3 regions of the Streptomyces sp. NPDC041135 genome follow, and region 2 is predicted to be linked to each of the others. Evidence: riboswitches for the same ligand, from Rfam matches in the RefSeq annotation. Region 2 holds a riboswitch; each other region holds the start of a gene.
The links. A riboswitch is a leader RNA that binds a small molecule or an ion and turns the genes downstream of it on or off. The one in region 2 is predicted to bind cobalamin.

Region 1 (7,380 bases), on a different contig from region 2:
GAAGGGCGGCGTCGACGCGAAGAAGGACGTCACGCTGGGCTCGGTGGCCACGGACTCCGAGGGACGGGCCACGGCCGCGGTCACCGCCCGCAACACGGCCGGCTCCACCAAGTCCTTCGCCGTCCAGGTCACCTTCAAGGACAGCGGCGGCAATCCGCTCGACGTCGTGGTCGTCACGGTCGGCGACGTGAAGGCCGGCTCGTCCGGCCACGCCACGGCGCGCAGCAGGCGCAAGCTGTCCGGCCAGGTGCGGGCCGAGGTGGGAACGGCCCTGCGCTACTAGCGCTTGGCGCGCGAAGCCCCCCCCCGGCGGGCCGGCAGCACCCGCCGGGAGATTTTTTTACCGGCGCGGCAGAGACAACTCGCCCTTCCGTCCGTACTCCTGTGTGTCGAGCCGCCCGCGGGCGGGTTCATGACCGGGCAGGAGGCACGGTGCGCTTTTCGCGGAACGCGACGGGAACTCTCTTCGTGGGCGGTGCGATGGCCCTGACACTCGCGGCGCTCGCGTATCCGGGGATGCTCGGTCTGGACACCGTCTCCAGCTCACCGACGCGCATCGTCGCCCAGACCCAGTGGGGCCCCCTGACCGAGGGCGACCGGGACTTCGTGGTCAGGGTGCGCGCGGCCGGCCTGTGGGAGTACCCGCTCGGCCAGATCGGACTGAGCAAGGGCAGCACGCCCGGGGTGATCACCGCCAGCAAGCACCTGATCGACGGGCACGCCGCGCTGGACGCCTCCTGCCGCAAGATCGCCCCGATGCTGAACATCACCCTGCCCAATGTGGCCAGTCCCCAGCAGGAGTCCTTCGTCACCACCCTGAAGGCGGAGAGCGGCAAGCAGTTCGACACCGACTTCGCCAACATCCTGCGGATGACGCACGGCTCCATCTTCAACTCGATCGCGAAGATCCGCTCCACCACCAAGAACTCCCTGGTGCGGGCGCTCGCCGACCAGGCCAACGACACGGTGCTGGACCACATGACGGTGATGGAGAAGACCGGTCTGGTCGACTTCGACCAGACCATCTTCCAGCAGACCACCCCGCCGAAGCTGCCGTCCTCCGACCTGACCCCGCCGCCCCCGCCGGCCGGCCAGCCCGAGGTGGTGCTCACCCCGCCGCCGACCGAAACCTCCACCCCGCTGGACCTCAGCGGTCTCCTCGGAGGCGGTGCGGGCACCGGCGGCGGCACCAGGAGCACCACGCCCGCGCCCGGCCCCAGCCCCAGCCCAACCGTGGGCTGAGGCCGACCGGCCGGCCGGGGGCCCAAGCGGTGGTCAGGACAGCCAGACGGTCGTGTCCGGCGGCAGCGCTCCGCCCTCGGGCAGCGGGGCGCTGCTCAGCAGCACCTCGCCCGGCGGCAGCTCGACCGGCGCGCCGGAGAGGTTGGTGACGCACCGCCAGCCGTCCGAACGGCTGAAGTGCAGCACCCCGTCGGGGGCACCGGCCGCCCAGGTCAGCGACTCGCCCTCGAGCAGCTTGCGGCGCAGCCGCAGGGCCGCCCGGTACAGCTCCAGGGTGGAGCCCTCGGTGCCGTCCTGGGCATCGACGGCGTACGCCGCGAAGGACGGCGGCTGCGGCAGCCAGGAACCCCGCTCCCCGAAGCCGTAGGACGGGCCGGTCGTCGTCCACGGCAGGGGCACCCGGCAGCCGTCGCGGCCCTTGCGCACGTGCCCGGTCTGTTCCCAGATCGGGTCCTGGAGCACCTGGGTGGGCAGGTCGGCGACCTCCGGCAGGCCGAGTTCCTCGCCCTGGTAGACGTACGCCGAGCCGGGCAGCGCCAGCATCAGCAGGGTCGCCGCGCGCGCCCGGCGCAGGCCCGCCTCCGCGTCGACGGCCGGGGCCCGGCCGCCGGACAGCAGCCAGGCGTTGTCGTCGGTGCCGGGCGGCAGCATCAGCCGGGAGGCGTGCCGTACGACGTCGTGGTTGGACAGCACCCAGGTGGCGGAGGCGCCGGCCGCGTGGGCGGTGGCGAGGGAGTCGGTGATGACCTGGCGCAGCTCGTCCGCGTCCCAGCCGGTCTGGAGGTACTCGAAGTTGAAGGCCTGGTCCAGTTCGTCCGGGCGGGCGTACAGGGCCCGGCGGGCTCCCGGCACCCAGGCCTCGGCGACGGCGGTGCGCGGCGGTGAGTAGGCGTCGAGGATCTTGCGCCAGTCGCGGTAGATCTCGTGGACCTCGTCGCGGTCCCAGTAGGGGTGGCTGCCGGGCGCCACCCGCAGCAGCGCCTCCTCGCCGGTCGCGCCGAGGCCGCCGACGTCCCGCAGCGGTTCGGTGAGGTCCTTGGCCAGGCCGTGGGCGACGTCGATGCGGAAGCCGTCCACGCCCCGGTCGGACCAGAAGCGCAGGGTGGTGCGGAAGTCGGCGCGGACCTCCTCGTTGTCCCAGTTGAGGTCGGGCTGCTCGGCGGCGAAGAGGTGCAGGTACCACTGGCCGTCCGGGACCCGCTGCCAGGCGCTGCCGCCGAAGACGGACTGCCAGTCGGTGGGCGGCAGTTCGCCGCGCGAGCCGCGGCCGGCGCGGAAGACGTAGCGCTCACGGGCCGGTGAGCCGGGGGCCGCGCGCAGCGCCTCCTGAAACCAGGGGTGCAGGTGGGAGGTGTGGTTGGGGACGATGTCGACGATGACCTTCAGACCCAGCCGGTGCGCCTCGGCGGCCATGGCGTCGAAGTCGTCCAGCGTGCCGAGGCGGGCGTCGACGTCACGGTGGTCGGCGACGTCGTAGCCGCCGTCGGCGAGTTCGGAGGGGTAGAACGGGCTCAGCCACAGGGCGTCGACCCCGAGGGCGGCGAGGTGGCCGAGGCGGCGGGTGATGCCCTTGAGGTCGCCGAGTCCGTCGCCGTCGGCGTCGGCGAAGCTGCGGGGGTAGATCTGGTAGATGACGGCCTGGCGCCACCAGTCGGGGTTCCTGGACGAGAGGTCTGCCACGCGGGTTCCCTTCGAGAGAGCGACAGTAGTGACTCTGTCCACATTGCCCGGAAAGGGAACCTTCGAGTGGTGCCGACTGGTGCGGACCGATGCGGAGCGGAACGTTCCCTGTGTGCTGACATGGTGACGACTCTTCGAAGTCTCCTTGCGTTTCCGCAGGTTGACAGGTATCGCCGGGGCGCATGACCATGACCGGAGCCTGTGGCTGATGTGGCCGATGTGACCAATGAGCCCAGCGCTCCGCCATGTCTTCTGAGCCTTCCTAGCCTTCCTCGGCTCTCCCGCGCTCTGCCGCGCTCCGCCGCGCTCCGCGTGAGCTGCTGAGCTTCTGTTTCTAGATGGGATGCCCATGTCCATAGCCAGACCTGTCACCGCGCGCCGCCTGCTGGGGGCCGGCGCCGCCTCCCTCGCCCTCTGCGCCGCCTCCGTCGCCGGCGCCTCCGGCGCCTGGGCCCACGGCACGCCCGGCGGTGAGGGCTGGAAGGCCGGCGGCACCTACAAGCCGGGCACGGGTGCGGGCACGGAGACGGGCACCGACCGCTGCCAGTTCTCCCTGGACGGCACCAGCTTCTTCGACTCGGTGAAGGTCGACGACCAGAGCCTGCGGCCCTCCGCGGACGGCAAGGTGCACATCACCGTGCGCGCCGCCGGTGACGCGGCCACCTGCACCGCCTCCCTCGCCTCCTACCTCGCCCACGGCTCCTCCTTCGCCACCTCCGGCGAGCAGGTGTTCGTGGACTTCGACACCGTGACGGTCAAGCCGGGCGCGACCGACACCCTCGACATCGCGGTGCCGGACGCGGGCTGCTTCGCGCAGATCGACCTCTACCGCGGCGCGGTGAGGTTCGACGGCAAGACGGACGCCGGTGACGGTTTCGAGCACGGCGACCTGCCGGCCGGCCCGGACCACGCGGTCATCAAGGACAAGCTGATCGCGGCCTGGAACGGCGGCACCAAGGACTGCACGGCCGCCGAGTCGCAGTCCCCGACGCCGGCGCCGGCGCCGAGCGACTCCGCGTCCGGCTCCGCCACCCCGTCCGCCCCGGCGACGCAGAGCACCACCCCGGCACCCACCACCACCGAGTCCGGCGCCGCCTCAGCGACCCCGACCGCGGCCCCGGCCACCTCGGAGTCCGGCGCGGCCCCGGCCACCGGCGGCGACGACGGTGACCTCGCCGAGACCGGCGGCGGCGGCGACACCGGCGTCATCGCCGGCGGCGCGGCGGTCCTGCTGGTGGGCGGCGCCGCGATCGTCATGACCACCCGGCGCCGCCGTACGGCCCAGCGCTGACGACGGACGGGCGGACGGTGAGGCGGTGACACCGGCGGACCGGTGAGTCACCTCGGTGGACCGGGGGGTCACATAGGTGGACCGGTAAGTCACACAGGTGGACCGGTGGGTCAGGCGGTGTCCGCCGCGCAGTGTGCGAGCAGCGCCCGCACGTCCCGGTCGATCACCCGGTACCGCACCACCCGCCCCTCCTTCTCGCCCTCCACGACCCCCGCCGCCCGCAGCAGCCGCAAGGCCTGCGAGACGGCGGGGTCGTTCATTCCGGTGGCGATCGCCAGGTCGGACACCGCCAGCGGACCCGTGCGGTGCAGGGCGAGCAGCAGCGCCAGCCGCTTGGGGTCGGCGAGCAGGGAGAACCGGTCGGACCAGGCGCGCAGATGACCCGGCTCGCCGATCGCGGCGATGGCGTCGCACACCCGGTGGCCGTCGATGGAACGACGGTCCGCGCGGTCGGCAGGCACGAGATGCATGTCCTCATCCTCGCAGGCCTCCCGATTGTGATCTTCCATACCTGCGCACATGTGCAGCTATGCAGGGAACGGCCCTCCCCCCTACGGTGGACGGGCCGTGGTGCTCGGGAAGTCGGTGACGGTCCGTCAAGGACCCATGCCGACGCGGCCCTCGCCACTGTGAAGGGGGAAGTCCCCGTCCCGTCCGGCAGCCGCCGGGCCACTGGCCGGTCGTCCGGCTGGGAAGGCAGGGACGGCGGGCGTACGACCCCCAAGCCAGGAGACCGGCCACGGCAGCTCACGAAGTGATCCACGAGGTGCTGGAGCGTGACCGTATGACCGACCCTGCCGTTTTCCGCTGGCGCCGTGAGGACACCGTCCGCACGGCGGGCCTGCTGGCCGCCATCGCCGCCCTGCACGTCGCCGCCTTCGGCATCCTGTTCCTGCTCGTCGCCCCCGGCCACTACCGGGTCGGCAGCGAGACGTTCGGCATCGGGCTCGGTGTCACCGCCTACACGCTCGGCATGCGGCACGCCTTCGACGCCGACCACATCGCCGCGATCGACAACACCACCCGCAAGCTGATGGCCGACGGCAAGCGGCCGGTCTCGGTCGGCTTCTGGTTCGCGCTCGGCCACTCCAGCGTGGTCGTGCTCCTCGCCTCGCTGATCGCGGGCGGCACACAGCTCGCCGGCCGGATCACCAGCGAGGACTCCACCACCCACCAGGTGCTCGGCTTCCTGGGCACGACCGTCTCCGGCACCTTCCTCTACCTCATCGCCGTCCTCAACGTCGTGGCGCTGGCCGGCATCCTGAGGGTCTTCCGGTCCATGCGGGCGGGGACGTACGACGAACGGGAACTCGAACAGCACCTGGACTCGCGGGGGTTCATGAACCGCGTCCTGGGCCGGCTGACCAAGTCCGTCTCCCGGCCGGGCCAGATGTACCCGCTGGGCTTCCTCTTCGGGCTGGGCTTCGACACCGCGACCGAGGTGACCCTGATGGTGATGGCGGGCTCCGGCGCCGCGGCCGGGCTGCCCTGGTACGCGATCCTGTGCCTGCCGCTGCTGTTCGCCGCCGGGATGAGCCTGTTCGACACCCTGGACGGCACCTTCATGAACTTCGCCTACCAGTGGGCGTTCTCCAACCCCGTCCGCAAGGTCTTCTACAACCTCACCATCACCGGGCTGTCCATCGCCGTCGCCCTCTTCATCGGCACCATCGAGCTGGTCGGCGTCCTGCACGACAAGCTCGACCTGAGCGACGCCGTCACCGGCTGGATAGCCGGCCTGAACCTGGACAGCGTGGGATACGTCATCGTGGCCCTGTTCGTGGTGGTGTGGGCGGCGGCCATCGGCTACTGGAAGGTGGCCAAGGTCGAACAGCGCTGGACGGTACGGGCGGCGGAGGCCGACTAGGGTCGCTCGTGCGGATCAGGCCGGACGGGCCGTCCGCAGCCCGCCTGCGGCTCAGCGCGTGACCGTCTCCAGGTAGAGCCGGACGTAACGGTCCGCGTCGACCTCCAGCGCCACGTCCACCAGCGGCCGGGCGCGGGCCCCGCCGTGGATCTCGGACTCGCCGGGGCGGGGCCGGAGGTCGACGATCGTCTGGCCCCGGGCCGGTCCCGGCGCCAGGCAGACCTCGACGGGCAGCGGCCGGGTGACCAGCCCCGCGGGGTCGGCCACCGCGCAGACCGCGCCCGCGTCGCCGAGACCGCCCGCCTCCTCGGCCTCGGCCGGGCCGCCCTGGGTGGTCGGCCGGTGCGCGAGCAGGTCGCCGGCCAGCCGGGTGCCGGGGTCGTCGCCGGCCCGCAGCCGGTGGACGTCGGGGCCGGGGACGACGACCCGCATGAAGACGTCGAGGCCGTACATCGTGATCGGCACCCCGGCGGTGAGCAGGATCGCCGCCGCCTCGGGGTCGTGCCAGACGTTGAACTCGGCCACCGGGGTGGCGTTCCCGCCGGCGACCGCACCGCCCATGAACACGATCCGCTCGATGTTGCGGGTCACCTCGGGGTGGGTGCGCAGCAGCAGCGCGATGTTGGTCAGCGGCGCGGTCGGGATCAGGGTGACCGGGCGGGGCGAGGCGAGGATCTCGCGGCGCAGCAGGCTCACCGCGTCCTCGGCCACGGGCGCCCTCAGCGGCGCGGGCAGGCCCAGGTCGCCCATGCCGTCGGAGCCGTGCACGTGCCGGGCGGAGCGGGGCGGTTCGAGCAGCGGCCGCCCGGCGCCCCGGGCCACCGGGACGTCCGGCGCGCCCGCCCGCTCCAGCACGGTCAGGGTGTTGCGGACCACGCCGTCCACGTCGGTGTTCCCGGCCACGCAGGTCACCGCGCGCAGGTCCAGGCCCGGGTGGCGCACGGCGAACAGCAGGGCCAGGGCGTCGTCGACACCGGTGTCGCAGTCGATGATCACGGGGATGGGCTGACCGGTCACGGCGGGCTCCTTCCGTCACGATCGACATTAGGTCGTGTCCGCGAGGTCCCGCCCGACTCGTGCCTCCCGCGGGCTCACCCGGACGGCCCGGAGCGCTGGTGGCCGGGGCGGGCCGGTGGTGCCGTGGGAGCACGCACCGCACCGTCCGTCGGCCCCGGCCCACCGCGCGCCGCCCGTCCGGTCCCGGCACCCCTTGGAGGCTCCCCCATGTCCCTCCCCCCGGCCCGCCTCCTCACCGCCGCCGGTCTCGCGGCGGCCGCGCTGCTCGCCGTACCGGGCTGCA
Region 2 (7,380 bases):
GCCGACCGAAGCCGCCACGTCCTTGCGCCAGTTGGCGACGCGGGTACCGGCGTAGTACGGCACGCCGTAGGTCTTGCCCTCGTAGGTCACCGAGGCCTTGAGGCCGTCCAGCCACTGCGCCGAGTTGTCGAACTGCCCCGCCTCGACCGGCGCGAAGGCGCCCTTGACCATGTAGGGCAGCATCTCGGTGTTGCCCATCTCGACCACGTCGGGGGTCTTGTCCGTGGCGAGGACGGCGTCGAGCTTGGCGTTCTTGTCGGGCCAGCCGTAGTACTCGTGCTTGATCTTGATGCCGGGGTGCTTCTTCTGCACGGCGGCGTCGGCGGCCTTCACCAGGTTGGGCCAGTTGTTCTGGGCGTCCACGGTGAGCCAGACGGTCAGCTCCTTGGCGTCCGCCCCCGATGAGTTGCCGTCGTCCTTGTTGTCGCTGCCACACGCCGCGATGGAGACGACCATGCCCGCGATACCGATCGCGGCTATCAGCTTGCGCTTCACGCCACCCTCCTCAGGGATGCCACAAACCCCCCTGCCTCCCCGCGGTGTCACGTCGACGCGTCGTACCGCCCTTGGGGCCGGGACCTGGACCAATGGTGTAGACCAGTAGGGGGAGCTTGGCCCAGACCAATAGGCCTGTCAAGGGTGTTCAACCGGCCTCCAGGCAGCCGTGATGCGACCGAGATATGCAGGGACCTTTCATTGCGCAAGCGACAGATCGGACGGACCAGTTCCGCACCCCGGCCGGTAGACCACTGCCGCGCCGACCCCCGATGGACTAGACCAACGGGGACGGCGGCGGTATACAGAGGAGATCACGGAGCGCGGGCGGACCCGGGGTCGTCCCTGGTGCACCCCTGCCAGGAGAAGCCGTGCCACGATGTGAGCCGTGGCCGATGGGAAGTCGGTCGCTTTCGGCACCCGGAGCCGGGAAGGCAGAGCATGAGCACCGACGTCAGCAGTGCGGAGAACGAGGCCGGCGCGACCGTCCGTACCGCCCGCGTCCCCAAGTACTACCGCCTGAAGAAGCATCTGCTCGACATGACGGAGACCCAGGCGCCGGGCACGCCGGTGCCGCCCGAGCGGACGCTGGCGGCGGAGTTCGACACCTCCCGGACCACCGTCCGCCAGGCGCTGCAGGAACTGGTCGTCGAGGGCCGGCTGGAGCGCATCCAGGGCAAGGGCACCTTCGTCGCCAAGCCCAAGGTGTCCCAGGCGCTGCAACTGACCTCCTACACCGAGGACATGCGCGCCCAGGGCCTGGAGCCGACCTCCCAGCTGCTGGACATCGGGTACATCACCGCCGACGACCGGCTCGCCGGCCTGCTCGACATCACGGCCGGCGGACGCGTGCTGCGCATCGAGCGGCTGCGCATGGCCAACGCCGAGCCCATGGCGATCGAGACCACCCACCTGTCGGCCAAGCGCTTCCCGGCCCTGCGGCGGTCGCTGGTGAAGTACACCTCCCTCTACACCGCCCTCGCCGAGGTCTACGACGTCCATCTCGCCGAGGCCGAGGAGACCATCGAGACCTCGCTGGCCACCCCGCGCGAGGCCGGCCTGCTCGGCACCGACGTCGGCCTGCCGATGCTGATGCTCTCCCGGCACTCCGTGGACCAGCAGGGCCGGCCCGTGGAGTGGGTGCGCTCGGTGTACCGGGGCGACCGGTACAAGTTCGTGGCGCGCCTCAAGCGCCCCCAGGACTAGGACCTCTCGTTCGGACCACGTCCGCGCATACCGTCCGCGCGTACCGTCCGGGGCTGAATTACGGGACCGATATACGGACGAGGGCTTCCGCTGTCTCGACACCGTCACCTAGATTGCCTGCGCATTACAACAGGTGATCAACACCTGCGCACCGCACAGGTGGTCGTCGAGGGGACGGAGCGTGTGTCATGTCAGATGCGCCTGAAGTGAGACAACCGGTGGTCACACCGGTCCGCGTGGTCATCGCCCTCTGTCTCGCCGCGCCGTTCGCGGCGATGCTGTGGGTGGGCTCCTACGCGAAGACCGACCCGGCGTTCATCGGCATCCCGTTCTTCTACTGGTACCAGATGCTGTGGGTGCTCGTCTCCACCGCGCTGACCGTCACCGCGCACCAGCTGTGGCGCCGTGACCAGCGCTCCCGCGACGCGGTCCGGGGAGGTGCGTCGCGGTGAAGGACGGCGTGAACGGCGTCGCGCTCGGCGTCTTCATCTTCTTCTTCCTGGCCGTCACGGTCCTGGGCTTCCTGGCCGCGCGCTGGCGCCGGGCCGACGACGAGCACTCGCTCGACGAATGGGGCCTGGGCGGACGGTCCTTCGGCACCTGGATCACCTGGTTCCTGCTCGGCGGCGACCTGTACACGGCGTACACCTTCGTCGCCGTTCCCGCGGCGATCTACGCGGCGGGCGCCTCCGGCTTCTTCGCGGTGCCGTACACGATCCTGGTCTACCCGCTGATCTTCACCTTCCTGCCGCGGCTGTGGTCGGTGTCGCACAAGCACGGGTACGTGACGACCTCGGACTTCGTCCGCGGCCGCTTCGGCTCCAAGGGCCTGTCGCTCGCGGTGGCGGTCACCGGCATCCTCGCGACCATGCCGTACATCGCGCTCCAGCTCGTCGGCATCCAGGCCGTGCTGGACGTGATGGGCGTCGGCGGCAGCGCGAGCAGCAACTGGTTCGTCAAGGACCTGCCCCTGCTGATCGCCTTCGGCGTGCTGGCCGCCTACACCTACTCCTCGGGCCTGCGCGCCCCCGCGCTGATCGCGTTCGTGAAGGACGCGCTGATCTACATCGTCATCGCGGTGGCGATCATCTACATCCCGATCAAGCTCGGCGGCTTCGACGACGTCTTCGCCAAGGCGGGCCACGCCTTCGCGCAGGTCAACCCGGCGACCGGGAAGCCGCGCGGCGCCCTGGTCCCGGCCGAGGCAGGGCAGTGGACGTATGCCACGCTGGCGCTGGGCTCGGCGCTCGCGCTGTTCATGTACCCGCACTCGATCACCGCGACGCTGTCCTCGCGCAGCCGTGAGGTGATCCGCCGCAACACCACGATCCTGCCGCTGTACTCCCTGATGCTCGGCCTGCTGGCGCTGCTGGGCTTCATGGCGATCGCGGCCGGGGTGAAGGTCACCAACGGCCAGCTGGCGATCCCGCAGCTGTTCGAGGACATGTTCCCGGACTGGTTCGCGGGCGTGGCCTTCGCGGCGATCGGCATCGGCGCGCTGGTGCCGGCGGCGATCATGTCGATCGCGGCCGCGAACCTCTTCACCCGCAACATCTACAAGGACTTCATCAAGCCGGACGCCACGGCGAAGGAGGAGACCCGGGTCTCCAAGATCGTGTCGCTGCTGGTGAAGGTCGGCGCGCTGGTCTTCGTGCTGACCATGGACAAGACCGTCGCCATCAACTTCCAGCTGCTCGGCGGCATCTGGATCCTGCAGACCTTCCCCGCCCTGGTCGGCGGCCTGTTCACCCGGTGGTTCCACCGCTGGGCGCTGCTCGCGGGCTGGGCGGTGGGCATGATCTACGGCACGGTCGCCGCGTACGGTGTCGCCTCGCCGACCCAGAAGCACTTCGGCGGCTCGGCGAAGGAGATCCCCGGCATCGGGGAGATCGGCTACATCGGCCTGACCGCGTTCGTGCTCAACGTGGCCGTCACCGTCGTGCTGACCTTCGCCCTGCGGGCGTTCAAGGCCCCCGAGGGCCTCGACCAGACCAGTCCCGCCGACTACACCGCGGACGCGGGCGACCCGGGCGTCCAGGTGGAGCTGCCGCCGGCGACCGCGGACAGCGCCCACTGAGCGGGCCCGGACGGGCCGGCCGCCCGCTTACGCGGCGGCCGCGGACCGGCCGCCGCTGAACGGTTCCCGACGGGCCGCCGTGCGCACCGCGCAACGGCGGCCCGTTTGTCATGACATGACGCTCCGGCACCGCGCGACACAACATATGGGGGTGCTCGCCGAACCCGGCACCAGATGTATGCTCATGCTCGCTGTCGCCGCAGGGGAATCCGGTGCGAATCCGGAACTGTCCCGCAACGGTGTACACGCGTGCGTCCGCACGCCTGGTCAGTCCGAGGACCTGCCGGCAGCGCGCCCGGCCGTCCGGTCCGGGTGCCGAGACGTCCGGGCCTCGTGGAGTGGGCAGGTGGACGCGGCGCCGCCTGCGCCCGTGTGCCATCCCCTGCCCCGCGAGGCCCCGTGCCGAGCGAGGGAGAGCCCCCACGTGACCATCGCGCCAGCAGATCCGGCCTCAGTCAGCGTGCCGGAGACCGACGGTCCCGGTGCCGCGCTGCTGCGGACCCTGACCGAGCTGACCGCCGACCTGCCCGACGCCGACCCCGGCCGGGTCGCCGCCGCCGCGCTGCGGGGGCGGTCAGCGGCGGCCGACGAGGCGGAACTGCGCGAGCTGGCCACGGAGGCCGCCGCCGGCCTCATCTCCGAGGACCCCGCCTACTCGCGGCTGGCCGCCCGCCTGCTGACCCTCACCGTCCGCGCCGAGGCCGCCTCCCAGGGCGTGACGTCCTTCACCGCGTCGGTCGCCACCGGCCACCGCGAGGGGCTCATCGCCGACCGCACCGCGGCCTTCGTCCGCCTGCACGCGGCCCGCCTCGACGCGCTCGTCGACACCGGCGCCGACGACCGCTTCGGCTACTTCGGCCTGCGCACCCTGCACAGCCGCTACCTGCTGCGGCACCCGATCACCCGCAAGGTGATCGAGACGCCCCAGCACTTCCTGCTGCGCGTCGCCGCCGGACTTGCCGAGGACGACACCGTGCGGGCGCTCGACGAAGTGGCCGCGCTCTACCGGCTGATGAGCCGGCTGGACTACCTGCCGTCCTCCCCCACCCTGTTCAACTCCGGCACCCGGCACCCCCAGATGTCGTCCTGCTACCTCCTCGACTCCCCGCTGGACGAGCTGGACTCCATCTACGACCGCTACCACCAGGTCGCCCGGCTCTCCAAGCACGCCGGCGGCATCGGCCTGTCCTACTCCCGCATCCGTTCACGCGGTTCGCTGATCCGGGGCACCAACGGGCACTCCAACGGCATCGTGCCGTTCCTGAAGACCCTGGACGCCTCGGTGGCCGCCGTGAACCAGGGCGGCCGGCGCAAGGGCGCGGCCGCGGTCTACCTGGAGACCTGGCACTCCGACATCGAGGAGTTCCTGGAGCTGCGCGACAACACCGGCGAGGACGCCCGCCGCACGCACAACCTCAACCTCGCGCACTGGGTCCCGGACGAGTTCATGCGCCGGGTCGACGCCGACGGCACCTGGTCGCTGTTCTCCCCGGCGGACGTGCCGCAGCTGGTGGACCTGTGGGGCGAGGAGTTCGACGCCGCCTACCGCGCCGCGGAGGCCGCGGGCCTGGCGCGCAGAACGCTGCCCGCGCGTGAGCTGTACGGCCGCATGATGCGCACCCTCGCGCAGACCGGCAACGGCTGGATGACCTTCAAGGACGCCGCCAACCGCACCGCCAACCAGACGGCCGAGCCCGGGCACGTCGTCCACTCCTCCAACCTCTGCACGGAGATCCTGGAGGTCACGGACGACGGGGAGACCGCGGTCTGCAACCTGGGTTCGGTCAACCTCGGCGCCTTCGTGGACGCGGCGGCCGGTGACATCGACTGGGAGCGGCTGGACGCCACCGTGCGCACCGCCGTCACCTTCCTCGACCGCGTCGTCGACATCAACTTCTACCCGACCGAGCAGGCGGGCCGCTCCAACGCCCGCTGGCGGCCGGTGGGCCTGGGCGCCATGGGCCTTCAGGACGTCTTCTTCAAGCTGCGCCTGCCCTTCGACTCGGCCGGGGCGCGCGCCCTGTCGACGCGGATCGCCGAGCGGATCATGCTCGCCGCCTACGAGGCGTCCGCCGACCTCGCCGAGCGCAACGGCCCGCTGCCGGCCTGGCAGAAGACCCGTACGGCGCGGGGCGTGCTGCACCCCGACCACTACGGGACCGAGCCGGCCTGGCCGGAGCGCTGGGCGGCGCTGCGCGAGCGGATCGCGTCGGTCGGCCTGCGCAACTCGCTGCTGCTGGCCATCGCGCCGACGGCCACCATCGCCTCCATCGCGGGCGTGTACGAGTGCATCGAGCCCCAGGTGTCGAACCTCTTCAAGCGCGAGACCCTCTCCGGCGAGTTCCTCCAGGTCAACACCTACCTGGTGGAGGACCTGAAGCGGCTCGGCGTCTGGGACGCGCGCACCCGGGAGGCGCTGCGGGACTCCGCCGGCTCGGTGCAGGGCTTCACCTGGATCCCGGCGGACGTCAGGGAGCTGTACCGCACGGCGTGGGAGATCCCGCAGCGCGGGCTCATCGACATGGCCGCCGCCCGCACCCCGTACCTGGACCAGGCGCAGTCCCTGAACCTGTTCCTGGAGACGCCGACCATCGGCAAGCTCTCCTCGATGTACGCCTACGCCTGGAAGTCGGGCCTGAAGACGACGTACTACCTGCGCTCGCGGCCGGCCACCCGCATCGCGCGCGCCGCCCGCGCCCAGGCCCGGCCCGAGGCCACCGTCCCCGCCCAGCAGGCCGCCGACCCCGACGCCGTCGCCTGCTCCCTGGAGAACCCCGAGTCCTGCGAGGCCTGCCAGTGACGACCGACCGTGACAGCCGACTGCTCGACCCGGGCTTCGAGCTCACCCTGCGCCCCATGCGCTACCCGGACTTCTACGAGCGCTACCGGGACGCGATCAAGAACACCTGGACCGTGGAGGAGGTCGACCTCCACTCGGACGTGACCGACCTCGCGAAGCTCACGCCGGCCGAGCAGCACCTGATCGGCCGTCTGGTCGCGTTCTTCGCGACGGGCGACTCGATCGTGGCCAACAACCTGGTGCTGACGCTCTACAAGCACATCAACTCCCCCGAGGCGCGGCTGTACCTGAGCCGCCAGCTGTTCGAGGAGGCCGTCCACGTCCAGTTCTACCTGACGCTGCTGGACACCTACCTGCCCGACCCGGAGGACCGCAACGCCGCCTTCGCGGCCGTGGAGAACATCCCCTCCATCCGGGAGAAGGCGGCGTTCTGCTTCCGGTGGATGGACTCGGTGGAGAAGCTGGACCGCCTGGAGACCCGCTCCGACCGCCGCCGCTTCCTGCTGAACCTGATCTGCTTCGCCGCGTGCATCGAGGGCCTGTTCTTCTACGGGGCCTTCGCGTACGTCTACTGGTTCCGCAGCCGGGGTCTGCTGCACGGCCTGGCGACCGGCACCAACTGGGTGTTCCGCGACGAGACGATGCACATGTCGTTCGCCTTCGACGTGGTCGACACCGTCCGCAAGGAGGAGCCGGACCTCTTCGACGACGCCCTGCGGGAGCAGGTCACCGACATGCTGCGGGAGGCCGTCGAGGCCGAGCTGCAGTTCGCGCGCGACCTGTGCGGTGACGGCCTCCCGGG
Region 3 (7,380 bases), on a different contig from region 2:
CCGTCGGCGACGGTGCGGCGGGCGGTGGCGACCAGCGCCTCCCACGCGCGGGCCGTCCTCCCGTCGTCGCCCGGTCCCGCGACCGGTGTGTCCTCCGGGCCGTCGCCCGCTTCCCGCTGTCCCCACCGCTGTTCGGCCATACGGCGATCCTGCCAGTCCGCGCCGGGCGGACCGGCCTCCCGGCGGGGCGACGGCGGCGGGCGCCCGCGGGGTGACCGGAATCTCTTCCACGGCTCCCGGGACCGGCCGGCGGGGTCCGCGCGGGGGCGGAGCCCGGACGCCACACGGGCCGCCGGGCGTGGCGGAGCGCGGACCCCGGATTTGTGACACCGGTATGCCTGGCCCAGTTCACCTTCCGTTCACCCGGGGTGCTTACGTTCGTCGCGCCAACGACCTCTGAACGATTGCCTGGGTACATGGAAAGCTTCTCGCTGATCCTCGCGATTGTGGTAGTGACCGCACTCGCGTTCGATTTCACGAACGGTTTCCACGACACCGCCAACGCGATGGCCACCACCATCTCGACCGGTGCCCTCAAGCCCAAGGTCGCGGTGGCCATGTCCGCCGCATTGAACCTTGTGGGCGCTTTCCTCTCCGTGGAGGTCGCCAACACGATCTCCAAGGGGCTCGTCGACGAGACGGGCATCCGTCCCGAGGTCATCTTCGCCGCCCTGGTCGGCGCGATCCTCTGGAACCTGGTCACCTGGCTGGTGGGTCTGCCCTCCAGCTCCTCGCACGCCCTGATGGGCGGTCTGATCGGCGCCACCGTCGCCTCGGCCGGCCTCGGCGCGGTCCACGGTGACGTGCTGGTCACCAAGGTCCTGATCCCGGCCGTGGCCGCCCCGGTGGTGGCGGGCGTCGCGGCGATGTTCGCCACCCGGTTCTCCTACGCGCTCAGCCGCGGCGCCGAGGGCGAGGCGACCCGCAAGGGCTACCGCGCCGGCCAGATCGCCTCCGCCGGCCTGGTCTCCCTCGCGCACGGCACCAACGACGCGCAGAAGACCATGGGCATCATCACCCTCGCGCTGATCGCGGGCGGCGCGGTCGACCCGGGCTCCAACCCTCCCACCTGGGTGATCCTCTCCGCGGGCCTCGCCATCGCGCTCGGCACCTACCTCGGCGGCTGGCGCATCATCCGCACCATGGGCAAAGGCCTGACCGACCTCCAGCCGCAGCAGGGCTTCGCCGCCCAGACCAGCGCCGCGACCGTCATCCTGGCCTCCGCCCACCTGGGCTTCTCCCTGTCGACCACGCACTCCGTCTCCGGTTCGGTGATGGGCGCCGGTCTCGGCCGCAAGGGCGGCGTGGTCCACTGGTCCACGGCCACCCGCATGTGCGTCGCCTGGGTGCTGACGCTCCCGGCGGCCGCGCTGGTCGGCGCGCTCGCCGAGTCCGTGACGGACCTGGGCGACTGGGGCACCGCCACCGTCGCCGTCTTCCTGGTGGCCTCCGGTGCCGCGATCTGGAAGCTGTCCCGCCGGGAGGTCGTGGACGCCTCCAACGTCCTGGGCGCCGACGAGCCCGCCGGTGTGGTGACCACCGCCATCGCCGCCGTGGCCCCGCCGCCCGCCGGCCCCGTCACCGCGGACCTGACGGCCACCATCGCCGCCCCGGTCCCGGCCCTCTCCGTCCCGGCCGCCCCCGTCCCGGCCGGCGCGGTCACCGCCGCCCCCGTGGCGGTCGGCGCCGAACCGGCCGTCCCGCCGGCCGCCACCGTCTGACCCGAGCACCCGGTCACCGACCCGGTGACCAGAAAGCAGCACCGATATGCAGATCGACTGGGCAGCCCTCGGCTCCGTCTTCGGCGTCAGCCTCGTGGTCACCGTGGCCCTGGTGGCCCTGTTCACCCTCGGCGTCGCCGGCCTCTCCCGCCGTGAGCGGGCCGCGGCCCGGGGCGACTCCGCCGTCCTCGCCGTGACCGGCTCCTACGTGTGCTTCACCGCCTGCGCGGCGGCGGTGGCGTACGGCATCTTCCTGATCATGGCCAAGGCCTGATCCCGGGTGGCCGGCCACCGGGCCGGCCGCCGTCCGACGGGCTCCTCCCGCCGGTTCCGCTCAGCCGGGGCCGGGGAGGAGCCTTTCGCATGCCGTGTGCGGCGGGCGGGACCTGACGGGCGGTCGGCCGGGGGTGTGGGCCTGAGCACACTCTCCTCCCGCAGGTCAACGGCAAGTTGACGGCCGTTCCGGGGGCGTGGTGGACTGCCGGGGCCACTACGGCGGCAGAAGAGGAAGCCGGTGCGATTCCGGCGCGGTCCCGCCACTGTCACCGGGGTAGTACACCCCGGGAGCCAGGAACTCTCGCCGCCGGTCTCGTCGAACCAGGGCGTGGACACCCTGAGTGAGGACACACACCGCATGCTCGGCTGCCGATCGAGGCTCAGCACCAGGCCCGCGCTCCCCGCCGTACCCGACCCCACGGCCGGCTGAGCCGATGGGTGCCGATCGCGTCTTCGCGTACGGCGCCGCCGCCGGCCTCCTCGGTGACCTGCTCCTCGGCGACCCCCGCCGCGGGCATCCGGTCGCCGTGTTCGGACGGGCGGCCGGCGCCGTGGAACGGGTGCTGTGGCGCGACCACCGCGGCCGGGGCGTGCTGCACACCGCCGTGTGCGCCGGTGGCGCCGTCGCCCTCGGTGTGCTGGCCGAACGCGCCGTACGCCGCTCCCCCGCCGCCTCCGTCGCCCTGACCGGCGCCGCCACCTGGGCCGTCGTCGGCGGCACCTCGCTCGCCCGGGAGGCCCGGGCCGTCGGACGCGCCCTGGAGGCGGGCGACCTGGCCGCCGCGCGGGCCCGGCTGCCGCACCTGTGCGGCCGCGACCCGCAGACCCTGGACGCCGACGGGATCGCCCGGGCGGTCGTGGAGTCCGTCGCCGAGAACACCTCCGACGCCGTCGTGGGCGCCCTGGTGTGGGGCGCCGCCGCCGGAGTGCCGGGGCTGCTGGGCTTCCGCGCGGTGAACACGCTCGACGCGATGGTCGGGCACCGCTCGCCCCGCTACCGGCGCTACGGCTGGGCCTCCGCCCGCCTCGACGACCTCGCCGGATGGCCCGGGGCCCGGCTGACCGCCGCCCTCGCCGCCCTCGCCGGGCCCGACCCGCGCGGCGCGCTGCGGGCCTGGAAGGCCGACGCGCACCGCCACCCCAGCCCCAACGCGGGCCCCGTGGAGGCCTCGTTCGCGGGAGCGCTCGGGGTGCGGCTGGGCGGCACGCTCTCCTACGCCGGGCGCGTCGAACACCGGCCCGTGCTCAACGGGGACGCCGGACGCGCCGTCCGGGTCACCGACGTCGACCGGGCCGTGCGGCTCTCGCGCCGTGTCCAGCTGCTCGCGCTCGGCGTCACGGCCGCCGCGCGCCTCCTCGGGAAAGGACGGTGCGGATGAGCGGCGGGCTCCTGGTCGCCGGCACCACCTCCGACGCCGGCAAGAGCGTCGTGACGGCCGGGATCTGCCGGTGGCTGGTGCGGCAGGGCGTGAAGGTCGCGCCGTTCAAGGCGCAGAACATGTCGCTGAACTCCTTCGTCACGCGGGAGGGCGCGGAGATCGGCCGGGCGCAGGCCATGCAGGCCCAGGCCTGCCGCATCGAGCCGACCGCGCGGATGAATCCCGTGCTGCTCAAGCCCGGTGGCGAACAGAGCAGCCAAGTGGTGCTGCTGGGCAGGCCGGTGGGCGAGCTGAGCGCCCGCGGCTACCACGGCGGGCGCCAGCAGCGGCTGCTGGGCACCGTGCTGGACTGCCTCGCCGAGCTGCGCGGCACCTACGACGCGGTGATCTGCGAGGGGGCCGGTTCGCCCTCGGAGATCAATCTGCGGCGCACCGACATCGTGAACATGGGGATCGCGCGGGGCGCCCGGCTGCCCGTGCTCGTGGTCGGCGACATCGACCGCGGCGGCGTCTTCGCCTCCTTCTTCGGCACCGTCGCGCTGCTCTCCCCCGAGGACCAGGAGCTGGTCGCCGGCTTCCTGGTCAACAAGTTCCGCGGTGACGTGTCGCTGCTGGAGCCGGGGCTGGACATGCTGCACGGGCTCACCGGACGGCGCACCTACGGCGTGCTGCCCTTCCGGCACGGCCTCGGGATCGACGAGGAGGACGGGCTGCGGGTCTCCCTGCGCGGGACCGTCCGGGAGTCCAGCACCGCCCCGCCCGTCGGTGAGGACGTGCTGCGGGTCGCCGTCTGCGCGATCCCGCTGATGTCCAACTTCACCGACGTCGACGCGCTGGCCGCCGAACCGGGCGTCGTGGTGCGGTTCGTGGACCGGCCGGAGGAGCTGGCCGACGCCGACCTCGTCGTCATCCCCGGCACCCGGGGGACCGTACGGGCCCTGAAGTGGCTGCGGGAGCGGGGGCTCGCGGCGGCCGTCGCGCGCCGGGCCGCCGAAGGACGGCCCGTACTCGGCGTCTGCGGGGGCTTCCAGATCCTCGGCGAGCACATCGAGGACGACGTGGAGAGCCGCCAGGGTCACGTCGAAGGGCTCGGCATCCTGCCCGTGCGGGTGCGGTTCGCCCGCGAGAAGACCCTCACCCGGCCCGTGGGCGAAGCCCTCGGCGAGCGGGTCGAGGGGTACGAGATCCACCACGGGGTCGCCGAGGTCGGCGGCGGCGAGGCGTTCCTGCGCGACGCCGGCGGACACCCCCTCGACGGCTGCCGCGTCGGGCAGACCTGGGGCACGCACTGGCACGGATCGCTGGAGTCGGACGGCTTCCGGCGCGCCTTCCTGCGCGAGGTGGCGGCCGCCGCGGGCCGCCGGTTCGTGCCGGCCCCGGACACCTCCTTCGCCGCGCTGCGCGAGGAGCAGCTGGACCGGCTCGGCGACCTGATCGAACAGCACGCGGACACCGACGCGCTCTGGCGGCTCATCGAGTCGGGCGCGCCGCAAGGACTGCCTTTCATTCCACCGGGAGCGCCCGCATGAGCACAGTGTTGTTGTTGTCCACCGCCGACACGGATCTGCTGGCGGCCCGGGCCTCCGGCGCCTCCTACCGCATCGCCAACCCGACCCGGGTGGACGTGGCACAGGAGCTGCCCGCCCTCCTGGAGGGCGCCGGCATCGCCGTCGTACGGCTGCTCGGCGGGAAGCGGGCCTGGGAGGACGGGCTGGCCCGGCTGAGGGCCTCCGGCGTCCCGACCGTCCTCCTGGGCGGCGAGAGCGTCCCGGACGCCGAGCTGATGGCCGAGTCGTCGGCGCCGGCCGGCGTCGTCGCGGAGGCGCTGCGGTACCTGGTCGAGGGCGGCCCGGAGAACCTGACCGAGCTGGCCCGGTTCCTGTCGGACACCGTGCTGCTGACGGGTGAGGGGTTCGTCGAGCCGCAGAAGATGCCCGAGTTCGGCGTGCACGGCGACCGGCCCGCCGTCGAGGGCCGCCCCACCGTCGGCGTGCTCTTCTACCGGGCCCACGAACTCAGCGGCAACACCGCCTTCGTGGACACCCTGTGCGACGCGATCGAGGCGCGCGGCGCCAACGCCCTGCCGGTGTACTGCGGTTCGCTGCGCGGCGCGGACACCGGGCTGTACGACATCCTCGGCCGCGCCGACGCCCTGGTCGCCACCGTGCTGGCCGCGGGCGGCACGCACGCCTCGCAGGCGTCGGCGGGCGGGGACGAGGAGGCGTGGGACATCGGTGCGCTGGCCGACCTGGACGTGCCGGTGCTGCAAGGGCTGTGCCTCACCTCGTCCCGGGCCGCCTGGGCGGAGTCGGACGCCGCCCTCTCCCCGATGGACGCGGCCATGCAGGTCGCCATCCCGGAGTTCGACGGACGGCTGATCACCGTGCCGTTCTCCTTCAAGGAGCAGGGGCCGGACGACGTCCCCGTGTACGTCGCCGACCCCGAGCGGGCCGCGCGGGTCGCCGGCATCGCCGTACGCCACGCCCGGCTGCGGCACAAGCCGAACGCCGAGAAGAAGCTCGCGCTCGTCTTCACCGCCTACCCGACCAAGCACTCCCGGGTCGGCAACGCCGTGGGACTGGACACGCCCGCCTCGGCGGTACGGGTGCTGGACGCGCTGCGGGAGGCCGGGTACTCCCTGACCGAGTACCCGGCGGGCGGCGACGAGCTGATCCACCGGCTCATCGCGGCCGGCGGCCACGACGTGGAGTGGCTGACCGAGGAGCAGCTGGCCGCCGCGCCCGCGCGCGTGCCGCTCGCCGACTACCGGGCGTGGTTCGACACGCTCGACCCGGCCCTGCGCGAGGGGATGCTGGAGGCCTGGGGCGAGCCGCCCGGCAGCCTCTACGTCGACGGCGACGACATCGTGCTCGCCTCCCTGCGGTTCGGGAACGTCGTCGTCATGATCCAGCCGCCGCGCGGCTTCGGGGAGAACCCGATCGCGATCTACCACGACCCCGACATGCCGCCCTCGCACCACTACCTGGCGGCCTACCGGTGGCTGGAGAACAGCTTCGGCGCCGACGCGATCGTGCACATGGGCAAGCACGGCACGATGGAGTGGCTGCCGGGCAAGGGACTCGGCCTCGGCGCCGGCTGCGCCCCCGACGCCGTGCTCGGCGAACTCCCCCTCGTCTACCCGTTCATCGTCAACGACCCCGGCGAGGGCACCCAGGCCAAGCGGCGCGGGCACGCCACGGTCGTCGACCACCTCGTGCCGCCGATGGCGCGGGCCGACACCTACGGCGACCTGGCCAAGCTGGAGCAGCTGCTCGACGAGTACGCGCTCGTCTCCGACCTGGACCCGGCCAAGGCACCGGCCGTACGCGCGCAGATCTGGACGCTGGTGAAGGCGGCCGAGCTGCACCACGACCTGCACGTGGACGACCAGCCCGACGACGAGGCGTTCGACGAGTTCGTCATGCACATCGACGGCTACCTGTGCGAGATCAAGGACGTCCAGATCCGCGACGGCCTGCACATCCTGGGCGGCGGCCCGGTGGGCGAGCCGCGGGTGAACCTGGTGCTGGCCGTGCTGCGCGCCTCCCAGGTGTGGGGCGGGCAGGCGAACGCGCTGCCCGGTCTGCGGGCCTCGCTCGCCGCCCACTTCGGGCTGGTGGAGAAGGAGCTGCTGGCCGAGCCGGGCGCGCCGCTGAAGGTGCCCGCGGAACTGACGGACCTGGTGGCGGGGCCGGGCCGGACGGCCGCCGACGCCGTCGACCTGCTGGAGCAGCTGTGCCGGCGGTTCGCGCAGGGCCTGGAGGAGCGCGGCTGGGCGGCGGCGGAGTGCGGCGCGCTGGTGCGCGAGGTGCTGGGCACGGAACTCGCCGACGCGCAGGCCGTGCTGGAGTTCGCCTGCACCGAGGTGGTGCCCCGGCTGGCCCGCACCGGCGACGAGATCGGTCACATCCTGCGGGCCCTGGACGGCGGTTACGTCCCCGCGGGCCCGTCGGGATCGCCGACGCGCGGTCTGGTCAACGTCCTGCCGACCGGCCGCAACTTCT

Region 1: another riboswitch for cobalamin. It lies ahead of nicT (Nickel transporter NicT); the one in region 2 lies ahead of ACZ6CZ_RS24975 (ribonucleoside-diphosphate reductase subunit alpha).
Region 3: another riboswitch for cobalamin. It lies ahead of ACZ6CZ_RS27930 (cobalamin biosynthesis protein); the one in region 2 lies ahead of ACZ6CZ_RS24975 (ribonucleoside-diphosphate reductase subunit alpha).

Annotation. Positions count from the first base shown of each region.
Region 1 is NZ_JBVIYZ010000014.1:108,001-115,380, forward strand. It holds gene ACZ6CZ_RS27395 (hypothetical protein) at 1-283, shown strand, start outside; gene ACZ6CZ_RS27400 (DUF4142 domain-containing protein) at 469-1,242, shown strand; gene ACZ6CZ_RS27405 (glycoside hydrolase family 13 protein) at 1,276-2,922, opposite strand; gene ACZ6CZ_RS27410 (LAETG motif-containing sortase-dependent surface protein) at 3,272-4,213, shown strand; gene ACZ6CZ_RS27415 (ArsR/SmtB family transcription factor) at 4,324-4,683, opposite strand; cobalamin riboswitch at 4,765-4,969, shown strand; gene nicT (Nickel transporter NicT) at 4,998-6,080, shown strand; gene ACZ6CZ_RS27425 (nucleoside hydrolase) at 6,132-7,097, opposite strand; gene ACZ6CZ_RS27430 (hypothetical protein) at 7,305-7,380, shown strand, end outside.
Region 2 is NZ_JBVIYZ010000011.1:194,139-201,518, forward strand. It holds gene ACZ6CZ_RS24955 (extracellular solute-binding protein) at 1-495, opposite strand, end outside; gene ACZ6CZ_RS24960 (GntR family transcriptional regulator) at 937-1,701, shown strand; gene ACZ6CZ_RS24965 (DUF3311 domain-containing protein) at 1,890-2,153, shown strand; gene mctP (monocarboxylate uptake permease MctP) at 2,150-3,778, shown strand; cobalamin riboswitch at 3,957-4,080, shown strand; gene ACZ6CZ_RS24975 (ribonucleoside-diphosphate reductase subunit alpha) at 4,203-6,578, shown strand; gene ACZ6CZ_RS24980 (ribonucleotide-diphosphate reductase subunit beta) at 6,635-7,380, shown strand, end outside.
Region 3 is NZ_JBVIYZ010000015.1:81,494-88,873, reverse strand. It holds gene ACZ6CZ_RS27945 (class II aldolase/adducin family protein) at 1-140, opposite strand, end outside; gene ACZ6CZ_RS27940 (inorganic phosphate transporter) at 417-1,721, shown strand; gene ACZ6CZ_RS27935 (hypothetical protein) at 1,768-1,995, shown strand; cobalamin riboswitch at 2,179-2,320, shown strand; gene ACZ6CZ_RS27930 (cobalamin biosynthesis protein) at 2,432-3,376, shown strand; gene ACZ6CZ_RS27925 (cobyric acid synthase) at 3,373-4,905, shown strand; gene cobN (cobaltochelatase subunit CobN) at 4,902-7,380, shown strand, end outside.